3 regions of the Dactylosporangium sp. NPDC005555 genome follow, and region 1 is predicted to be linked to each of the others. Evidence: riboswitches for the same ligand, from Rfam matches in the RefSeq annotation. Region 1 holds a riboswitch; each other region holds the start of a gene.
What was found. A riboswitch is a leader RNA that binds a small molecule or an ion and turns the genes downstream of it on or off. The one in region 1 is predicted to bind thiamine pyrophosphate.
Positions count from the first base shown of each region.

Region 2: linked by a shared signal. The riboswitch ahead of ABZS58_RS32210 (phosphoribosyltransferase family protein) and the one ahead of thiS (sulfur carrier protein ThiS) in region 1 are both predicted to bind thiamine pyrophosphate.
Region 3: linked by a shared signal. The riboswitch ahead of ABZS58_RS16160 (ECF transporter S component) and the one ahead of thiS (sulfur carrier protein ThiS) in region 1 are both predicted to bind thiamine pyrophosphate.

Region 1 covers NZ_JBEXDG010000027.1:62,447-68,159, forward strand. The annotation lists gene ABZS58_RS28025 (hypothetical protein) at 1-229, opposite strand, end outside; gene ABZS58_RS28030 (hypothetical protein) at 222-587, opposite strand; gene ABZS58_RS28035 (hypothetical protein) at 882-1,301, shown strand; gene ABZS58_RS28040 (aldo/keto reductase) at 1,347-2,321, opposite strand; gene thiE (thiamine phosphate synthase) at 2,340-2,969, shown strand; gene thiO (glycine oxidase ThiO) at 2,966-4,021, shown strand; TPP riboswitch at 4,047-4,157, shown strand; gene thiS (sulfur carrier protein ThiS) at 4,156-4,362, shown strand; gene ABZS58_RS28060 (thiazole synthase) at 4,355-5,122, shown strand; gene ABZS58_RS28065 (thiamine phosphate synthase) at 5,116-5,634, shown strand.
Region 2 covers NZ_JBEXDG010000035.1:43,635-49,347, reverse strand. The annotation lists gene ABZS58_RS32225 (sodium:proton antiporter) at 1-943, opposite strand, end outside; gene ABZS58_RS32220 (ATP-binding protein) at 1,029-1,832, opposite strand; gene ABZS58_RS32215 (hydrolase) at 2,154-2,780, opposite strand; partial or broken gene ABZS58_RS32210 (phosphoribosyltransferase family protein) at 2,898-3,518, opposite strand; TPP riboswitch at 3,590-3,716, opposite strand; gene ABZS58_RS32205 (hypothetical protein) at 3,789-5,351, opposite strand; gene ABZS58_RS32200 (glycosyltransferase family 2 protein) at 5,363-5,713, opposite strand, start outside.
Region 3 covers NZ_JBEXDG010000012.1:62,083-67,795, forward strand. The annotation lists gene ABZS58_RS16140 (metal ABC transporter permease) at 1-120, shown strand, start outside; gene ABZS58_RS16145 (metalloregulator ArsR/SmtB family transcription factor) at 144-437, shown strand; gene ABZS58_RS16150 (hypothetical protein) at 523-1,119, shown strand; gene ABZS58_RS16155 (acyl-CoA dehydrogenase family protein) at 1,270-3,213, opposite strand; TPP riboswitch at 3,367-3,472, shown strand; gene ABZS58_RS16160 (ECF transporter S component) at 3,548-4,114, shown strand; gene ABZS58_RS16165 (ABC transporter ATP-binding protein) at 4,294-5,625, shown strand; gene ABZS58_RS16170 (energy-coupling factor transporter transmembrane component T) at 5,622-5,713, shown strand, end outside.

The sequences.
Region 1 (5,713 bases):
GCAGCTCGAACCCGCACGCGGCGAGCGCGACCCGGCGCGCGTCCCGGGCCAGGGCGACGGTCGCGACGATGTAGACGGCCGCGGCGAGCGCCGACAGCGAGTACGCGAGGGGCGCGTCGCCGAACTTCGTCGCGATCTGCACGCTCGCGCGGGCGGTCGCGGCCAGGGCGAACACGCCGTAGATCGCGACGAGGACCCGGCCGGGCCCCCTGTTGATGTGTTCAGCCATTCCAGATCTGTCCCAGTCGCAGGATGAGCACCGGCACGATGACGGCGGCGCTGCCGATGAGCAGGGAACCCCAGCGGGTCGGCTCCATCCGGGCGAGGACCGCGCCGGCCGGCGGCAGGAGCAGCGCCGTCAGCATGTACCCGACGAGGGTGACGACCTCGCCGCCCTCCTCCGGGCCGTGCCCGCGGGCGAGCCCGACGCCGAGCGCGACCACCTGCGCCAGGACGAGCACCGTGACCACGCCGAGTCCCTGGAAGAGCGGGCGGGTCGGCTCACGGTGCCGGAAGAACTCCACGAACGCCCAGGCCGCGAGGGCGAGCGACAGCACGGAGATGGCGACTGCCAAGGGCCCGATCACGGCCGACAGCGTAATGCGGCGGGCCCGGAGCGCCTGCCCCGGGCCCGTCCTGCGCTATGTTCCGGGCTCGGCACCCGGCGTCGTAAGGGGGTGATGACACCGGGGACATCGGGTTCGAACGGTGCCCCCAGCTGCCCGCAGACACGGACCCCGGCGGCGCCGTGGTTCGGGACTGTCGCCTACCTGGCACTGCGCTGGGCGGTGGCACGTTTCGGGGATTCAATGCTTGCCGAGAGTGCCTAACGTGGTCTTCAACAGCGACGACGAAGCCACACCGGATACTGGGGAGTTGCAATGAGCGAGTGGGACACCGGCCACGACGGCGGCACTGACTACGGCCATGTCGAGGCCGGTCAGGAGCACGAGTCGCTGGACCAGCTGCACCAGGTGCACGCCGCGGAGAACGACTACGACTCGAACTTCGGCGTGTACGAGCAGGACCACGCCTCGGCGGAGTCGACGAGCTTCGACCAGGGTCACCACGTGGAGTACACCAACCCGAACGGGGCGCACTACGAGGAGTCGGACTTCACCTCGTACGACCACAACGAGGCCGAGGCCGACCACGTGTTCGCCGCGGAGGGTTCGGAGTCCTCGCACGCGTCGGAGTACGACCAGCTCGACGCCCTGCAGGCGCGCTTCGACAGCGCCTTCGCCTCGGGCACCGAACTGCACACCGGCGGCGGCGGCGCTCTGGGCGTGGCCTCCAGCTGAGCGTTTCGCGAAAAGGCCGGCCCGGCGGGCCGGCCTTTTCCGCGTTCAGTGGCCCAGGACCGGATGCGGCACGTACGGCGCCTCGAGGCGCTCGATCTCCTTCTCGTCGAGGGTCAGCTCGGTCGCCGCGATCGCGTCCTCCAGGTGCGACAGCTTCGTCGCACCCACGATCGGCGCCGTCACGACCGGCCGGGACAGCAGCCACGCGAGCGCCACCTGCGCCGACGCGACGCCCCGCTCGCCGGCGATCTCGGCGTTGACGTCGACCACCGCGAAGTCGTCCTCGGTGTACATCGAGGAGAACGTGTCATTGGCCGAGCGGGTGGTGCGCCGCTCGTCGCCGCGCCCCCGGTTGCCCGCCAGCATGCCCCGCGCCAGGGGGCTCCACGGGATCACGCCGATGCCCTGGTCGGCGCAGAGCGGCAGCATCTCCCGCTCCTCCTCGCGGTACACCAGGTTGTAGTGGTTCTGCATCGACACGAACTCGGTCCAGCCGTTGGCCCTCGCCGCATACTGCATCTTCGCGAACTGCCACGCGTACATGCTGGACGCGCCGATGTAGCGCGCCTTCCCCGCACGCACGATGTCGTGCAGCGCCTCCATCGTCTCCTCGACCGGTGTCTCCGGGTCGAAGCGGTGGATCTGGTACAGGTCGACGTGATCGACCCCGAGCCGTCGCAACGAGTCGTCGATCCCGGCGAGCACGTGCTTGCGCGACAACCCCGAGTCGTTGGGCCGGTCGCTCATCACACTGAACACCTTCGTGGCCAGCACGTAGTCGTCGCGGCGGTCGAAGTACCTCGCGAGGAGCCGCCCGGTGACGGTCTCACTCACCCCGAGCGAATACACGTCGGCGGTGTCGAAGAACGTGATCCCGGCCTCGACGGCGCGCCGCACGAACGGGTCCGCGGCCTCCTCGTCGAGCACCCAGTCACGCCACGCGGGATCGCCGTAGCTCATCATGCCGAGACAGATCTCGGAGACCTTCAGCCCGGTCCGGCCAAGTCGCACCTGCTTCATGTCTGAAAAACTATCGCGGTGCACACGCTCGGACGACTCCATCTCATCACCGACACCCGTCCCGGTCGTGACGTGCCCGGCGTCGTCGGGCACGCCCTCGCCGCCGGGTTCGGCGTCGTCCAGGTCCGTCCCGAGGACACCGTCACCGACCGGGAGGCGTACGACCTGACCCTGCGGATCGTCGCCCTCTGCCGCGCCGCCGGCGCCGTCTGCCTCGTCAACGACCGGCTGCACATCGCCCTCGCCGCCGGCGCCGACGGTGCCCACGTCGGCGCCGACGACCTGCCCGTCTCCGCGGCCCGCCGCATCCTGGGCCCGGCTGCGATCCTCGGCGCCACCGCCCGCGACCCTGCTTCGGCCCGCCGGGCGGTCCTCGACGGCGCCACCTATCTCGGCGTCGGCCCGGCGTGGGCGACCACCACGAAAACCGGCCTGCCACCCGCCATCGGCCTGCCCGGCGTGCGCGCCGTCGTCGAGGCGGTCGACGTGCCGGTCATCGCCATCGGCGGCGTCACCCCCTCCCGGGCGGCCGAACTGTTCGCGGTGGGCGCGCACGCGGTCGCCGTGGTCGGCGCGATGAGCGGCGCCCCGGACCCGGCCGCCGCGGCCGCCGAGTTCGCCGCCGTCCTCGCCGGGGCGTCGCGGTGAAGGTCGGGGTGATCGGGGGTGGGATCGTCGGGCTCAGTGTCGCGTGGGAGCTGGCGCGGCGCGGGGAGCAGGTCACCGTCTACGACGCCGACCCGGCGCGCGGGGCGGGCCGGGTCGCGGCCGGGATGCTGGCGCCGACCGCGGAAACCGCCTTCGGCGAGGAAGCGCTGCAGGGGCTGATGCTCGATTCGATGCGGCGCTGGCCCGGCTTCGCGGCGGAGCTGAGCGCCGCGACCGGGATGCCGCTCGGATACCGGACCGAGGGGACGCTGCTCGTCGCGCTCACCGAGGACGACCTGACCGAGGTACGGCGGCTCGTCGACTACTACCGGCGGGCCGGCACGCCGGTCGAACCCCTCGCCGGGCGGGCGCTCCGGGAGCTCGAACCCATGCTCAGCCCCCGGATCCGCGGCGGCGCGCGGGCCGCCGGTGACCATCAGGTCGACCCGCGGCTGCTCCTGGCGGCGCTGCGGTCGCAGCGGCTGCCGATCCGGCGAGTCCAGAAGGACGTCCACGATCCGTCCAGCCTGCGGGACGATGTGATCATCGTCGCCAACGGGTGTGGGATGGCGGCGGTGACCGGGTTGCCGGTGCGGCCGGTGAAGGGGCAGCTGCTGCGGCTGCGGGGGCCGGAGCCGCTGCTCACGCACGTGGTGCGGGGCGTCGCGCTCGGCCGTCACGTGTACCTGGTGCCGCGCGCCGACGGGGAGCTGGTCGTCGGCGCGACCGAGGAGGAACGCGGGGCCGACACGACCGTGACCGCCGGCGGGGTCCTCGACCTGCTCAGACCAGCCGCGGACCTGCTGCCGGGTGTCGCCGAGCTCGCCCTCGCCGAGACCCTCGCGGGGCTGCGGCCCGGTACCCCCGACAACGCCCCGGTCATCGGCCGGCTCGAAGGAACCGGCGGGCCCGGCACCGTGTTCGTCGCGGGCGGGCACTACCGGCACGGAGTGCTCCTCGCGCCGGTCACCGCGCACGCCGTCGCCGACCTCGTGACGAAGGGATCGACGGATGTTGACCTCAGCGCGTGCGGGGTGAGCCGCTTTACCTGAGGACCGCGCCGGGGTTATGGTCAGTTCGTACCCCACGGGAGTCCGGTGTGACCGGGCTGAGAGGGGGGCTGTCAGCCCCCGACCGTCGAACCTGATCCGGATCATGCCGGCGCAGGGAGTCAGGAGTGAGCCGAATGCAGCTCGTGGTCAACGCCGTCGCCTCCGACGTGGACGACGCCGCCACCATCGCCGACGTCGTGCGTGGCCTCGCCGGGGTCGCCGACCCGCGGGGTGTCGCCGTCGCGCTCAACGGCGCCGTCGTGCCGCGCGCCGCCTGGGCCGCGACCAGGCCCGCCGACGGCGACACCATCGACATCCTCACGGCGGTCCAAGGTGGCTGAACCGGACCTGACCATCGCCGGGGAGCCGCTGAGCTCGAGGCTCATCCTCGGCACCGGCGGCGCCACCAGCCACACCGCGCTCGAGGCCGCCATCCGGGCCAGCGGCACCGCGCTCGTCACCGTCGCCCTGCGCAGGCTCGACCCGGCGGCGCCGTCGCTGCTCGACGTCGTCGAACGCTGCGGGGTGAGGATCCTGCCCAACACGGCCGGCTGCTACACCGCGATCGAGGCGGTCAGGCTCGCCCACCTGGCCCGCGAGGCGTTCGGCACGGCATGGGTGAAGCTGGAGGTCATCGGCGACGACGAGACCCTCCTCCCGGACCCGGTCGAGACCGTCGCCGCCGCGGAGCGGCTCGTCGAGGACGGGTTCACCGTGCTGCCGTACACCAGCGACGACCCGATCATCGCCCAGCGCCTCGCCGACGCGGGCTGCGCCGCGGTCATGCCGCTCGGGGCGCCGATCGGATCCGGGCTCGGCATCCGCAACCCGCACAACATCGCGCTCATCCGGCAGAAGGTCGGCGTGCCGGTCATCCTCGACGCGGGGATCGGCACCGCGTCCGACGCCGCCCTCGCCATGGAGCTCGGCTGCGACGGGGTCCTGCTCGCGTCGGCGGTCACCCGCGCCGAGCATCCGGCGCGCATGGCGGAGGCGATGCGGCTCGCCGTCGCCGCCGGCCGCCTCGCGCACACCGCCGGGAGGATCCCGCGCCGCCTGTACGCGACCGCATCGAGCCCTACGGGAGGGTTGCCATGGTGACCGGACTGATCCTCTTCACCGACCGCAAGCAGGCGCACCGCCCCCTCGACGAGGTGGTCAACCGGGCCATCGACGGGGGCGCGCGGCTGGTCGTCCTCGGCGAGGAGGACCTCCCGGCGGGGGAGCGGGCCGACCTCGCCGCCCGGCTGCGGAGCATGCTCGACGGCGTCAAGGGCCGCCTGGTGCTGGCCGAGGACACGACCGCGTTCCGCAAGTGCCACGACCTCGACGACCTGGTCGCCGCCGCCGGCGCGAAGGCGGGCTTCGCGACCCTGTCGCCGATCTTCCCGACCCGCTCCAAACCCGGCTACGGCCCCCCGCTGGGGCTCGCCGCGCTCGCCAGGATGTCCATGGTCGTCCCGCGGCTGCCGGTGTACGCCCTGGGCGGCGTCGACACCCCCGGGCGGGTCCGTGACTGTCTCGACGAGGGCGCCTCCGGCGTGGCCGTCATGGGTGCCGTGATGCGCGCCGAGGACCCCGCGAGGTTCGTCAAGGAGCTGATGACCGCATGAGCGGCCAGCGAAGCGTCTTGGGCTGCTCATCATGTGACAGTTCTGGCTCAGGCCGACGCCGGAGCGAAGCGGAGGTGGC
Region 2 (5,713 bases), on a different contig from region 1:
GCGCCAGGACCACGGCCAGCAGCACGGCCGCGATGATGATCACCAGCCCGGCCGGACCCAGCCCCTCGCCGGTCGCGTCGTGCAGGATGAGGCGGACCTGCAGGCCCATGTAGGCGAAGACGAACGCCTCCAGGATGAGGTCGACGGTACGCCACACCTGCCGGCTCTGCAGACGGGTGGCGAACGCGGCGTCAGCGCTGTGGTGGCCGATCCAGAATCCGGCGGCGACCACCGCAAGGACACCTGAGGCATGCAGGTCGTCCGCGGCGAGGTACGCGACGAACGGCACCACCGCGCCGAACACGGTCTCCAGCGCCGGGTCGTGCAGCCGCGGCCGGATCCAGTGCACGACAACCGCCATGGCGAGCCCGATGCCGACACCGACCGACGCGCTGTAGGCCGCCAGCAGTATCGGTTGCTCGACGAACAGCCGATAGCCGGCATACGCGGAGACTGCGAGCTGGAACGCGACGAGCGCGACCGCGTCGTTGACCAGGCTCTCCCCGGTCAGGATCGTGATCACCCGGCTCGGCAGCCCGGCCCGGCGGCCCAGCGCCACCGCGGCGACCGCATCGGACGGGCCGAGGACCGCGCCAAGGACGAACGCACCCCCGAGGGTCAGCGCCGGTGCCAGCGTGAAGGCGACACAGCCGACCACCACGGCGGAGAACACGACGAGGCCGACCCCGAGCGAGGCGATGGGCAGCAGGTCGCGGCGGAAGCTCACGAACGACAGCTCCAGCGCTGCCGAGTACAGCAAGGGTGGCAGGACGACCGCCAGGATCAGCTGCGGCGGCAGCTCCATTCGCGGCAGGCCAGGCAGCAACGACACCGCTGCCGCGACGGCCACGACGACCAGCGGCCCCGGCCAGCCGCGTCGATTGGCCACCGCGGTCACGGCCACCGCACCGACAACGACCATGAGGAAGCCGACGCCGTTCACCCGCCCGCGCTACCCCCTATCGCCCGAGGGAATCACCGGCAGGTCGCGGTCCAGCACCCGCTGAGGGGGCTCAGTCGATGACGCGCTACCGCTGCAGGTCGTAGAGGGTGGCCCAGACAACCTTGCCGTTCGTGGTGCGGCTGCTGCCCCAGGCGGCGGCCGTGGCGGCGACGATGCGCATGCCGTTGCCGCGCAGAGCCAGCGGTGCGGTGCGGCTACCGGACCAGGTGCGGACCTGGGGCAACTGTGGCGAGCCGTCTTCGACTGCCATGTGCATGAAGGTCGGGCCGCGGAGGGTCAGTGTCACGGTGAACGGGGTTTGGGCGTGTTCGACCGCGTTCGTGGTGAGCTCGGAGACGATCAACCGTGCTGGGTGCAGCCAGTTGGTGAGTGTCCAGGCGCTGCACGTGTCGCCGACGAAGTTGCGGGCTTCGACCGCGGCGAACACGGTCGGCTGCAGCCGTAGCCGGGCGTGCTGCAGCGGTGGCGTCGTCTCGGTCGCTGGTAATGCCGATGCCGCCGACTTCACGTGCACTGGAATCCGCGTCGCCACACCCGTCGAGTGCAGACGCAGTTTTTGCGACTCGTTGACTGCTACGACCAGAGGGACCGGAGGGTTCCTGGCGGCGCTCTGGGCCTCGGCGAGCAGGACCGCCGAGGCGATCGTGGATTCGGCGTCGACGAGCCCGGCCAGATCGAGCAGGACCGCGCGGGGCTGCTGGACGATTGCCTTTCGAACCGCGGTCATGAGATCGGTCCGCAATTTCCACGTCCAGGGGCCGACCGCAACGATGTCGATCGTTGCCAGGTCGACGTTGTGGCGCACGATGATCGGAGTGTCCAGCATTTCGACTCTTTCGGCAGCATCCAGCCAGTCGTTCTCGTCCACGTCGTATGCGTAGCGTGCTGCGGTTGATGGGCCGCTGTCAAGGGCGACGATTCCTCTTCCGGAATCTGGATCGTGGCTGACGACCCTCCCCCGTTCAAATACGCAGCATCCGGCCGCGGACAACCGCCTGCCGTATCAGTGGGCCGTGTCCCTCCAACGGGGTATCAGCGCGCGGGTGAGTTCGTCGCGCTCGGACAGTAAGCATTCGTTTTCGTCGATCTGCATCACTTCGAAATCGACTTTTTCCGCCCTGCGCCGATGTGGCGGCGGGCCGCTTCCCGGTGCCCGGCGGTCGAGGTCGATGGCGAAGCCGGCCTCCGGTCAGGCCGCGGGGCGGTCCGCGTGGGCGGCGTGGCCCAGATGGGTGGTGAACCAGGTGCGGGCGTGGTGGGCGGTCTCGGTCAGGGTGCCGGGCTCTTCGAACAGATGCGTGGCGCCCGGCACGACGACGAGTTCGTTGGGGCACCGCAGCCGGCGCTGTGCGGCCCGGTTGAGCGCCAGCACCTGCGTGTCCATGGCGCCGACGATGAGCATCGTGGGTGCGGTGACGGCGGGCAGCCGCGGTCCGGCGAGGTCCGGGCGGCCGCCGCGGGAGACGATCGCGTCGACGCCGGCGCGCGGCTCGCTCGCGGCCCACAGTGCCGCCGCGGCGCCTGTGCTGGCGCCGAACCATCCGATGCTCAGGTCCCGGCTCCACGGCTGATCGTGCGCCCAGGCGGTGACGCCGGCGAGCCGTCCGGCGATCAGTTCGACGTCGAACACGTTGGCTCTGCTCGCCGCCTCGTCCGGGGTGAGCAGGTCGAAGAGCAGGGTGCCCAGGCCAGCCTGGTTGAGGATGAGCGCCACGTACTGATTGCGCGGGCTGTGGCGGCTGCTGCCGCTGCCGTGCGCGAACAGCACCAGCCCGCTCGCCTTCGGCGGCAGGCTGAGGCGTCCGGTGGAGGTCATGTTGCCGACGCTGACCGCGATCTTCTCGTCGTGGGCGCGGAACCGGCCGACCGGCCGGGCGGCGGTTGCCGGCTCGGTGACCTCCGGACGGGCGGCAGCCCGGGCAAGCAGCCCGCGAACCTCGTCATCGGAGGTGGCGGCGAAGTCGGCGTACCATTCGCCGACCGACGACAGCCGTCGCGGGTCCCGTACGCAGACCACCTCGTCGGCCACGTCCTCCAGCGGCTCGATGAGGCCCGCCGGTACGACGGGGACGGCCAGGACGGTGCGGGCCGCGCCGCGGGCACGGGCCACCTGGCAGGCCGCTCTGGCGGTGGAGCCGGTGGCGACGCCGTCGTCGATGATGACCGCGGTGCGCCCGTCGAGGTCCTGCGCCGGATGGTCCCCGCGCAGCCGCCGGGCACGGCCGGCCAGCGCCGCCCGCTCGGATCCCTCGACCGCCGCCAGCTCGTCGGGGGAGACGCCGACGTGGCGGATCACCCGCGGGTTGAGGATGCGGATGCCGTCTTCGCCGATCGCACCCATGCCGAGCTCGGGTTGCGCCGGAGCGCCGAGCTTCCGTACGACGATCACGTCGAGCGGGGCCCGGAGCGCTTCGGCCACCTGATAGGCGACCGGCACGCCACCCCGCGGCAGGCCCAGCACCACGACGTTCTGTCCGCGCAGATGGGACAGCTTGCCGGCGAGCTGCCGGCCCGCATCGACACGGTCGGCGAAGACCCGGTTGCCCCTGATCATCTTCCCCTCCTGGCGCCACGCTCTCCTGGCGCGCCCTCCGGCACCCAGGCCGCGAGCCGGAGGGCCGCGAGAGACCTACGAGGCGGTTTCCCTTCGCCAGCATTGCCTGGATCAGGTGGTGGGGATCGCCGTCCGGCCGTCCGGTCGTTCAGCCTCTCAGCTCAACTGTCACCCAGCTGGGCTCTCCCGCACGTCTCGTAGGCCTACGTCCCAACCTACGCCGGCGGTGCCCCCAGTGCGGGGTGAGTCATAGGAGCATCCGGCGGCCCGTCAATTGCGGACCGCCCGGGTCCGCGGCGGGTCGGTGGGCGTGCCGGGTGCGGCCTCGACATCGGCGGTGTGCGCCCGTTGCGTCAGGAGACGGTCCGTTCCTGCCGGGACGGCGCCGGCGCGGCCGTGTCGGGCTCGTCCGGAAGGCGTATCGGCGGCCGGCGCGGCGGCGGGGCGGGCTGCGACCCGATGGGCCGCCAGTGCTGCCGCCAGGGGTGCCAGCACCAGCAGCGGCACCGTGAAGCGCAGGTCGATGACCGACAGTGTGACGCCCAGCAACAGGAGGGACAGGCTCATGCCGGCCAGCAGGACGCTGTCGGCGGCCTCCCGGCGGCCGGACCGCCGTCCCTCGGCCCGTCTTCGCCGCGCCGCCGCGGCGAAGACGAACAGGGCGAGCGCGACCAGGGCGGACGGCGGCGTCACGAAGGTCTGCCCGTAGGCCCACAAGGCGCTGTTCAACGTCGTGACCGTGGGCGCGGCGCCGCCGGCGCCCGCCGGCTCGAAGCCGGTGACCATGAGCGTCGCCGTGCAGTCGCTCAGCTCGTTGCCGGATCGTCCGCCGGACGGCATGGTCCACAGGTCCGTGGTGCAGCCGATCCGGACGGGTGCCTGCCAGCCAGGCTGCACGAGGTGCCACGCGTCGGTGGCGATCGCCGTGACGAGGCCGCCCGGTTGCCCGCGGATCGCCTTCACCGCGAAGCCCCGGAAGAGGTCGTCGTTCCCCGGGCCCGGGTAGCGCTGGCCGATGTGCTCGCGGTCCAGGCCCCAGAGGTACACATCGCTGACCTCGCGCTGTCCGAGGGGCTCCGGCGGGCAGATCTGCCGCTCCCGTGCCGTGAAATCCGTCCGTGTGCAGTCGACGAACGTCGTGGTGCGCTGCCACAGGTACCGGCCGGTGTAGCTGTTCAACGCGTATGTGTCGTAATGCCGGTGGTACCACGCCATGTAGCCGGCGATGGGGACGGCCATCGTCACCGTGAACAGCGCGATGCGCTGCCATCCGACCCGCCGCACGACCAGGTAGAGCACCACCATCAAGGCCAGCGGCTGACCGACGGTGCGGGTGACGCCGGCCAGCGCGAAGACCAGACCGCTGAGCCCCGCCAGCCACAACGGGGGATCCTGCGACCACATCAGCAGCATGACGCCGGCGAGCACGAGGAACGAGAACAACGTTTCGGACAGGACGTAGTGCTCGAGCTGGATCTGACGCGCGTCGAGGAGCACCGGCGCCGCCGCGAGGGCCGACCAGGTCCGCCGCACTCCTCGCCTGGTGCACAGCGCGTAGACCGCGACACCCATGGCGAGACCCATGACGTGCTGGACGACGGAGACGGAGACGATGTGCCCGGTCAGCGTGCCGAGCACCTTGAGCATCGCTGAGTATCCGAACGGCCAGATCGGGCTCGGCGTGTCGGAGCTCGCCGCGTCCATGTATCCCCGGGTGTCGTAGAAGTAGCCGAACGCCGGGTAGTAGGCGAGCATCATGCCGATCCGCAGCAGCGCGCCGATCGCGAGAAGACCGGCGAGCAGGCGGTGCTCCCGGAGCCAGGTTTGCGTCATTCGATGCCGGCTCAGACCTGGGAGGTGCGAGGTGCTTCAGCGATCTGGCGTTGCGCCGGGATCTCCGACTCGGCTTCGGCCGCGGCCGGGTGCCCGGGGCCGTTGCGGCCGGTCGGTCGCAACGACAGCAGACTGGCGAACAGTCCGGAGAAGATCAGGATGATGCCCAACGCGATCGCCGTCGCTGACGGCAGCACCACGCGCAGGGTCACCCGAGGGTCCAGGGCGCCGAATCCGGCGGTGCCCCAGTCGGTGACCACGACGACGGTGCTGACCAGTCCGGCGAGCCCGAAGAGCACGCCTGCCAGGACACACCGTTCGAAGCTCAACCATCGCGTCCATCGCACGTGTTTGTCCTCGCG
Region 3 (5,713 bases), on a different contig from region 1:
TTCACCGTCACCGTCGGCGCCTCGATGTGGCGGGCGGTGCGGCGTCGTACCAGCGCCAGACCGGCGACCGATGAACGCACCAGACCCGAGGTGGTGCTCGACCGTGTGGACCATGGTTAACGACAACGGTTACCGTTGCGCATATGTCGAGCATTGAGGGTTACGAGGCGGCCGGCGAGCTGTTGCGTGCCCTCGCCGCCCCCCTGCGCATCCGCATCGTCACCGAACTCGCCGGCGGCCCCCGCTGCGTCCACGAGCTCGTCGACACGCTCGGCGCGCCGCAGCCGCTCGTGTCGCAGCACCTGCGCGTCCTGCGCGGGGCGGGCGTCGTGCGGGGCTCGCGCCGCGGCCGCGAGATCGCCTACGCCCTGACGGACGACCACATCGCCCACATCGTCGCCGACGCCGTCTCCCACGCGCGGGAGAACTCCCACTGAGCCCGGACCGGGCGAGGCCGGACACCACCGGGGGCATGCCGGCTCACACAGTGCGGGCACAGCGTCAGTAGGTCAGGCTTGAGCGGTGAAGCTCTATGCCGACCGTGCCCCCACCGCCCTGCGGCAGTTCCTCACCGACGTGTTCGTGGTCGTTTGGGTCTATGTCTGGGTCAGGCTGGGGATGACGCTGTTCGACCTCATTCAGAAGCTGGCGGTGCCGGGGCAGAAGCTCGAAGGTGCCGGGACCGGTCTCGCCGACAACCTGCAGAATGCCGGTGACAAGATCAATGGCGTGCCGGGCGTGCCGGACTCGGTGGCGGCACCGTTCACCAACGCGGCCAACGCGGCCCGCTCCCTCGCCGACGCGGGTCGGCAGCAGCAGGAGATCGTCAACGACCTGGCCTGGATCATGTCGGTGCTGCTGATCGCGGTGCCGGTCGCGGTGCTGGTCCTGCTGTGGCTGCCGCTGCGGATCCGCTGGATCCGCCGCGCCGGGTCGGCGGCCCGCCTGCGCAACGCCACCGCCGGGCGTGACCTCCTCGCGCTGCGCGCGCTGGCCACCCAGCCGCTGGGGAAGCTGGTGAAGATCGACCCCGAGATCGCCGCCCTGTGGCGCAAGGGCGACAAGCAGGCGGTCGAGGCCCTCGCCAGCCTGGAACTGCGCAGTCTCGGCCTGCGCTGAGAACGGCGGTGACCCCCACCGGGGCCACCGCCGTCAGCGTAAACTACGGGCGGTAGCGGCTTCGAAGATCGATTAGGATCAGCTCGCTAGGATGGAAAAGCAGGAGGAACGCCACCCCAGCCGGGCCGCGATGCGTCTCCCTGCAGCGGGTCAGAAGCGCCGGCGGGCGTCCTCGGCAGTCGATTCGCCGGGCTCCCAGGTCGCCAGCCACGGGCCCGACGCGGCGGGCGGGATGATGCCCTCCTCCAGCGACAGGTAGCGGCCCGCGATCACGCGCTTCGCGGCCGCCGACTCGACGGCGTCGGCGTTGTCCCACAGGTCACGGAAGAGGGCCTCGGCGCGCAGGGTGGCCTGGCGGCAGAAGAGGTCCGCGAGCTCGATCCCCTCGGGCCGGTCGGCCTGCTCGCTGCGGGCCTTGACGCAGGCGGCCGACATCGCGAAGAGCTCCGCCCCGATGTCGACGATCCGGCCGAGGAAGCCCTGCTTGTGTTCGAGTTTGCCCTGCCAGCGGGCCATGCCGTAGAAGGTTTCGCGGGCCAGGCGGCGGGAGGAGCGCTCGACGTGGCGCAGGTGCTGCGCGAGGGGGCCGAACTCGTTGAAGCCCGACGGCAGCTGGCCCTTGCCGGCGACCAGGGTCGGCAGCCACCTGGCGTAGAAGCCGCCCGCCTTGCCGGCCGCTCTGGCCTTCGCGCCGAGGCCCGCGTCGGGGTCGATGATGTCGCCGGCGACGGAGAGGTGGGCGTCGACGGCCTCGCGCGCGATCGCGAGGTGCATGATCTCGGTCGAGCCCTCGAAGATGCGGTTGATGCGCAGGTCGCGGAGGATCTGCTCGGCCGGGATGGGACGTTCGCCGCGGGCGGCGAGGGATTCCGCGGTCTCGTAGCCGCGGCCGCCGCGGATCTGGATGAGCTCGTCGGCGACCTTCCAGGCCAGTTCGCTCGCGTACAGCTTGACCAGGGCGGCCTCGATGCGGATGTCGTTGCGGTCGTCGTCCGCGAGGCGGCACGAGATCTCCAGCATCGCCTCCATGCCGTAGGTGGAGCCGGCGATGAACGCGATCTTCTTGGCGATCGCCTCGTAGGTGCCGATCGGGCGGCCCATCTGGACGCGCTCGGCGGCCCACTCGCGGGCGACGTTGAGGCACCACTTGCCGGCGCCGACGCACATCGCGGGCAGCGACAGCCGGCCGGTGTTGAGGGTGCTCAGCGCGATCCGCAGGCCCTGGCCCTCGCCGCCGATGACGTTGGCGGCCGGCACCCGCACGTCATGGAAGCGGGTCACGCTGTTCTCCAGGCCGCGCAGTCCCATGAACGCGTTGCGGCGCTCGACCGTCACGCCGGGGGCGTCGCCTTCGACCACGAACGCGGTGATGCCGCCACGGTGGCCCTCACTGCGAGGTACCAGCGCCATGACGACGAACAGGGTGGCCAAGGTGCCGTTGGTGGCCCACAGTTTCACGCCGTTGAGCAGGTAGTCGCCGTCCTCGGTGGGCACGGCGGAGGTGCGCAGGTTGGCCGGGTAGGAGCCGACCTCGGGCTCGGTCAGCAGAAACGCGGAGACCTCGCCGCCGGCGAGCCGGGGCAGGAACTTCTGCTTCTGCTCGTCGGTGCCGACGAGTTTCAGCGGCTGCGGCACGCCGATCGACTGGTGCGCGGACAGCAGCGCGCCGATCGACGGGTTGACGGAGCCGACGAGGGCGAGCGCCCGGCAGTAGTCGAGGTTGGACAGGCCGACGCCGCCGTAGCCGGGGTCGATCTTCATCCCGAAGGCGCCGAGCGAGCCGAGCTCCCGGAGAACCTCGTCGGGGATCTTCGCGTCGCGTTCGATCTGCTGGCCGTCGACGCCGCTCATGTACGAGCGCAGCCTGGCGAGAAACTCCCGGCCTGCCTCGGCGTGCTTGTCGGCGGGCGGAGGGTCGATCAGGTCGAGGCGGAAGCGGCCGAGGAACAGCTCCTTGCCGAAGCTCGGCTTGCGCCATTCCGTCTCGCGGCTGGCCTCGATGACCTTCCGTGCCTGCTGCTCCGTGTGGGCGGTCCGGGCGGTCTGAGCGGTCTGAGCGCTGGTGGCGGTCGAGTCAGAAGCGACCTGCGTCATTGCGGCACCCCCAGGTGTCAAGTCCTGTACCAGCCAGGCTATTACCCGCGAGTAGCGAAGACCATGCCTCGCCGGGAAGGATCAAGCGCCGTGATTTTGGCGACCTGAACCTTCGTGTGAAGTTCGTTCACTGTTACCGTCGGGAAACAACTCCACATCCGACAGGGGAGCGCACAGCGCTGAGAGTGCGGCCGAAAGCCGCAGACCCTTGAACCTGATCTGGGTAATGCCAGCGCAGGAAGCTCGGTCACCTCACGCAACACACCACGTCCAGGCGATCTGGACGTGGTGTCGCGTCTCCTTCTGGCTCACCCCCGATCCAGGAGGCACCGAAATGGAAACTCGTTGGCGGACCGTCGACATCATCGTCGCGTCGGTCATCGCGGTGGCGTTCGCCGCCGTGTTCTACGCGTGGAACAACCTGTGGAACGCCATGGACAGCGTCGCGCTGCCGTGGCGGGCCTTCATCTACGGCGTGTGGCTGATCCCGGGCGTGCTCGGCCCGCTGGTCATCCGCAAGCCGGGCGCCGGGCTCTACACGGAGTTCGTCGCGGCCCTCGTCTCGGCGCTGTTCGGCTCGACCTGGGGCCTCGGCGTGCTGCTGTCCGGCCTGGTGCAGGGCGTCGGCGGCGAGTTCGGCTTCGCGTTCACCGGCTACCGCAGCTTCAGGCTCGGCAACGCCGTCGTCGCGGGGGCGCTCGCGGGCGGCGGCGCGGCGCTGCTGGACCTCAACGTGTACTACGGCGCGTTCAGCAACACGGACAAGGCCCTGTACGCGGCGATCGTCATGGTCAGCGGCGCGGTGATCGCGGGCGCCGGCTCGTGGGCGCTGCAGCGTTCCCTGGCGACGACCGGTGTCCTGGACCGGTTCCCCTCGGGCCGCGAACGGGCCGCGGTCTGAGCGCCGCATGAGCGGCCAGCGCAGCGGCTCGGGCCGCTCATCATGTGACAGTTCTGGCTCAGGCCGACGCCGGAGCGAAGCGGAGGTGGCGGCATGAGCGGTCAGCGGAGCGTCTCGGGCCGCTCATCATGTGACAGTTCTGGCTCAGGCCGACGCCGGAGCGAAGCGGAGGTGGCGGCCTGAGCAGGGTCGAGTTCAAGGGATTCGGGTGGCGGCACGCCGGGCGCAAGGCCTGGGCGGTCCGCGACTTCGACCTGCGGATCGAACACGGCGAGCGGGTCCTCCTGGCCGGTGCCTCCGGTGCCGGGAAGAGCACCCTGCTCGCCGCCCTCGCCGGCCTGCTCGCCGAGGACTCCGGCGAGCAGGAAGGTGAGGTCCTCGTCGACGGCGCCCCGGCCCGGCAGCGCAGGGCCGGCACCGGGATCGTGTTCCAGGACCCGCAGACGCAGCTCGTGATGAGCCGCTGCGGCGACGACGTCGCGTTCGGCCTGGAGAACCGTGGGGTGCCCCGCGCCGGGATCTGGCCGCGGGTCGACGCCGCGCTCGCCTCGGTCGGCTTCCCGTACGACCGCGACCGGGACACCGCCGCGCTGTCCGGCGGGGAGCAGCAGCGGCTCGCGATCGCCGGCGTGCTCGTGTCGCGGCCCGGTCTGCTCCTGCTCGACGAACCGACCGCCAATCTCGATCCGGAGGGTGCGCAGCTGGTACGAGCGGCGCTCGGCAAAGCGCTGCACGACGTCGACGCCACCATGATCCTCGTCGAGCACCGCCTGGAGGAGGCGCTGACGCTGGTCGACCGGGTGGTGACGCTCGGCGAGGAGCAGCCGCCGCTGGTCGTGCCGGACCGCAGGGCGCGCACCGGCCCCGGCGACGTGCTGCTGACCGCCGGGCACCTGCGGCTGCGGCACACCGGCAACGTCGTCGACGAGGTGATCCGGGCCGGTGAGGCCCTCGCCGTCGAGGGCCCCAACGGCGCCGGCAAGTCGACCCTGGCCCTGCTGCTCGGCGGCCTGACGAAACCGCCGAAACCCGGCACGGTCACCGCACCCGGGCAGCGGCGGCCTCCGCACCGCTGGCGGGCCGGGAAGCTCGCCGCCCGGATCGGGTCGGTGTTCCAGAACCCGGAACATCAGTTCGTCACCTCGACCGTCCGCGACGAACTGCTGCTCGGCGGGCGCGGCGCCGCAGTCGTCGACGAGCTGCTGACCCGGCTGCGCCTCGACCGTCTCGCGCTCGCGAACCCGTACACCTTGAGCGGCGGGGAACAGCGCCGGCTCAGCGTCGCGACGGCCCTGGCCGCGGCCCCGGACCTGCTGATCCTCGACGAGCCGACCTTCGGGCAGGACCCCCGCACGTGGCGGGAGCTCGTGGACCTCCTCGCCGACCTGCGCGACGACGGGCGCGGCCTGGTCATCGTCACGCACGACCGCGAGCTCGTCGAGGCGCTCGGCGACCGCCGGCTGAGGCTGTCCTCCGGCGGTCGCATGCCCACGTGGAGCGGTCGCTCATGACCGCGTGGATCCGGGATCGGGACGCGACCGCGAAGCTGCTCGCCGCGGCGCTGCTCACCGCCGCCGTGCTGAGCACCGTCGACCCGTT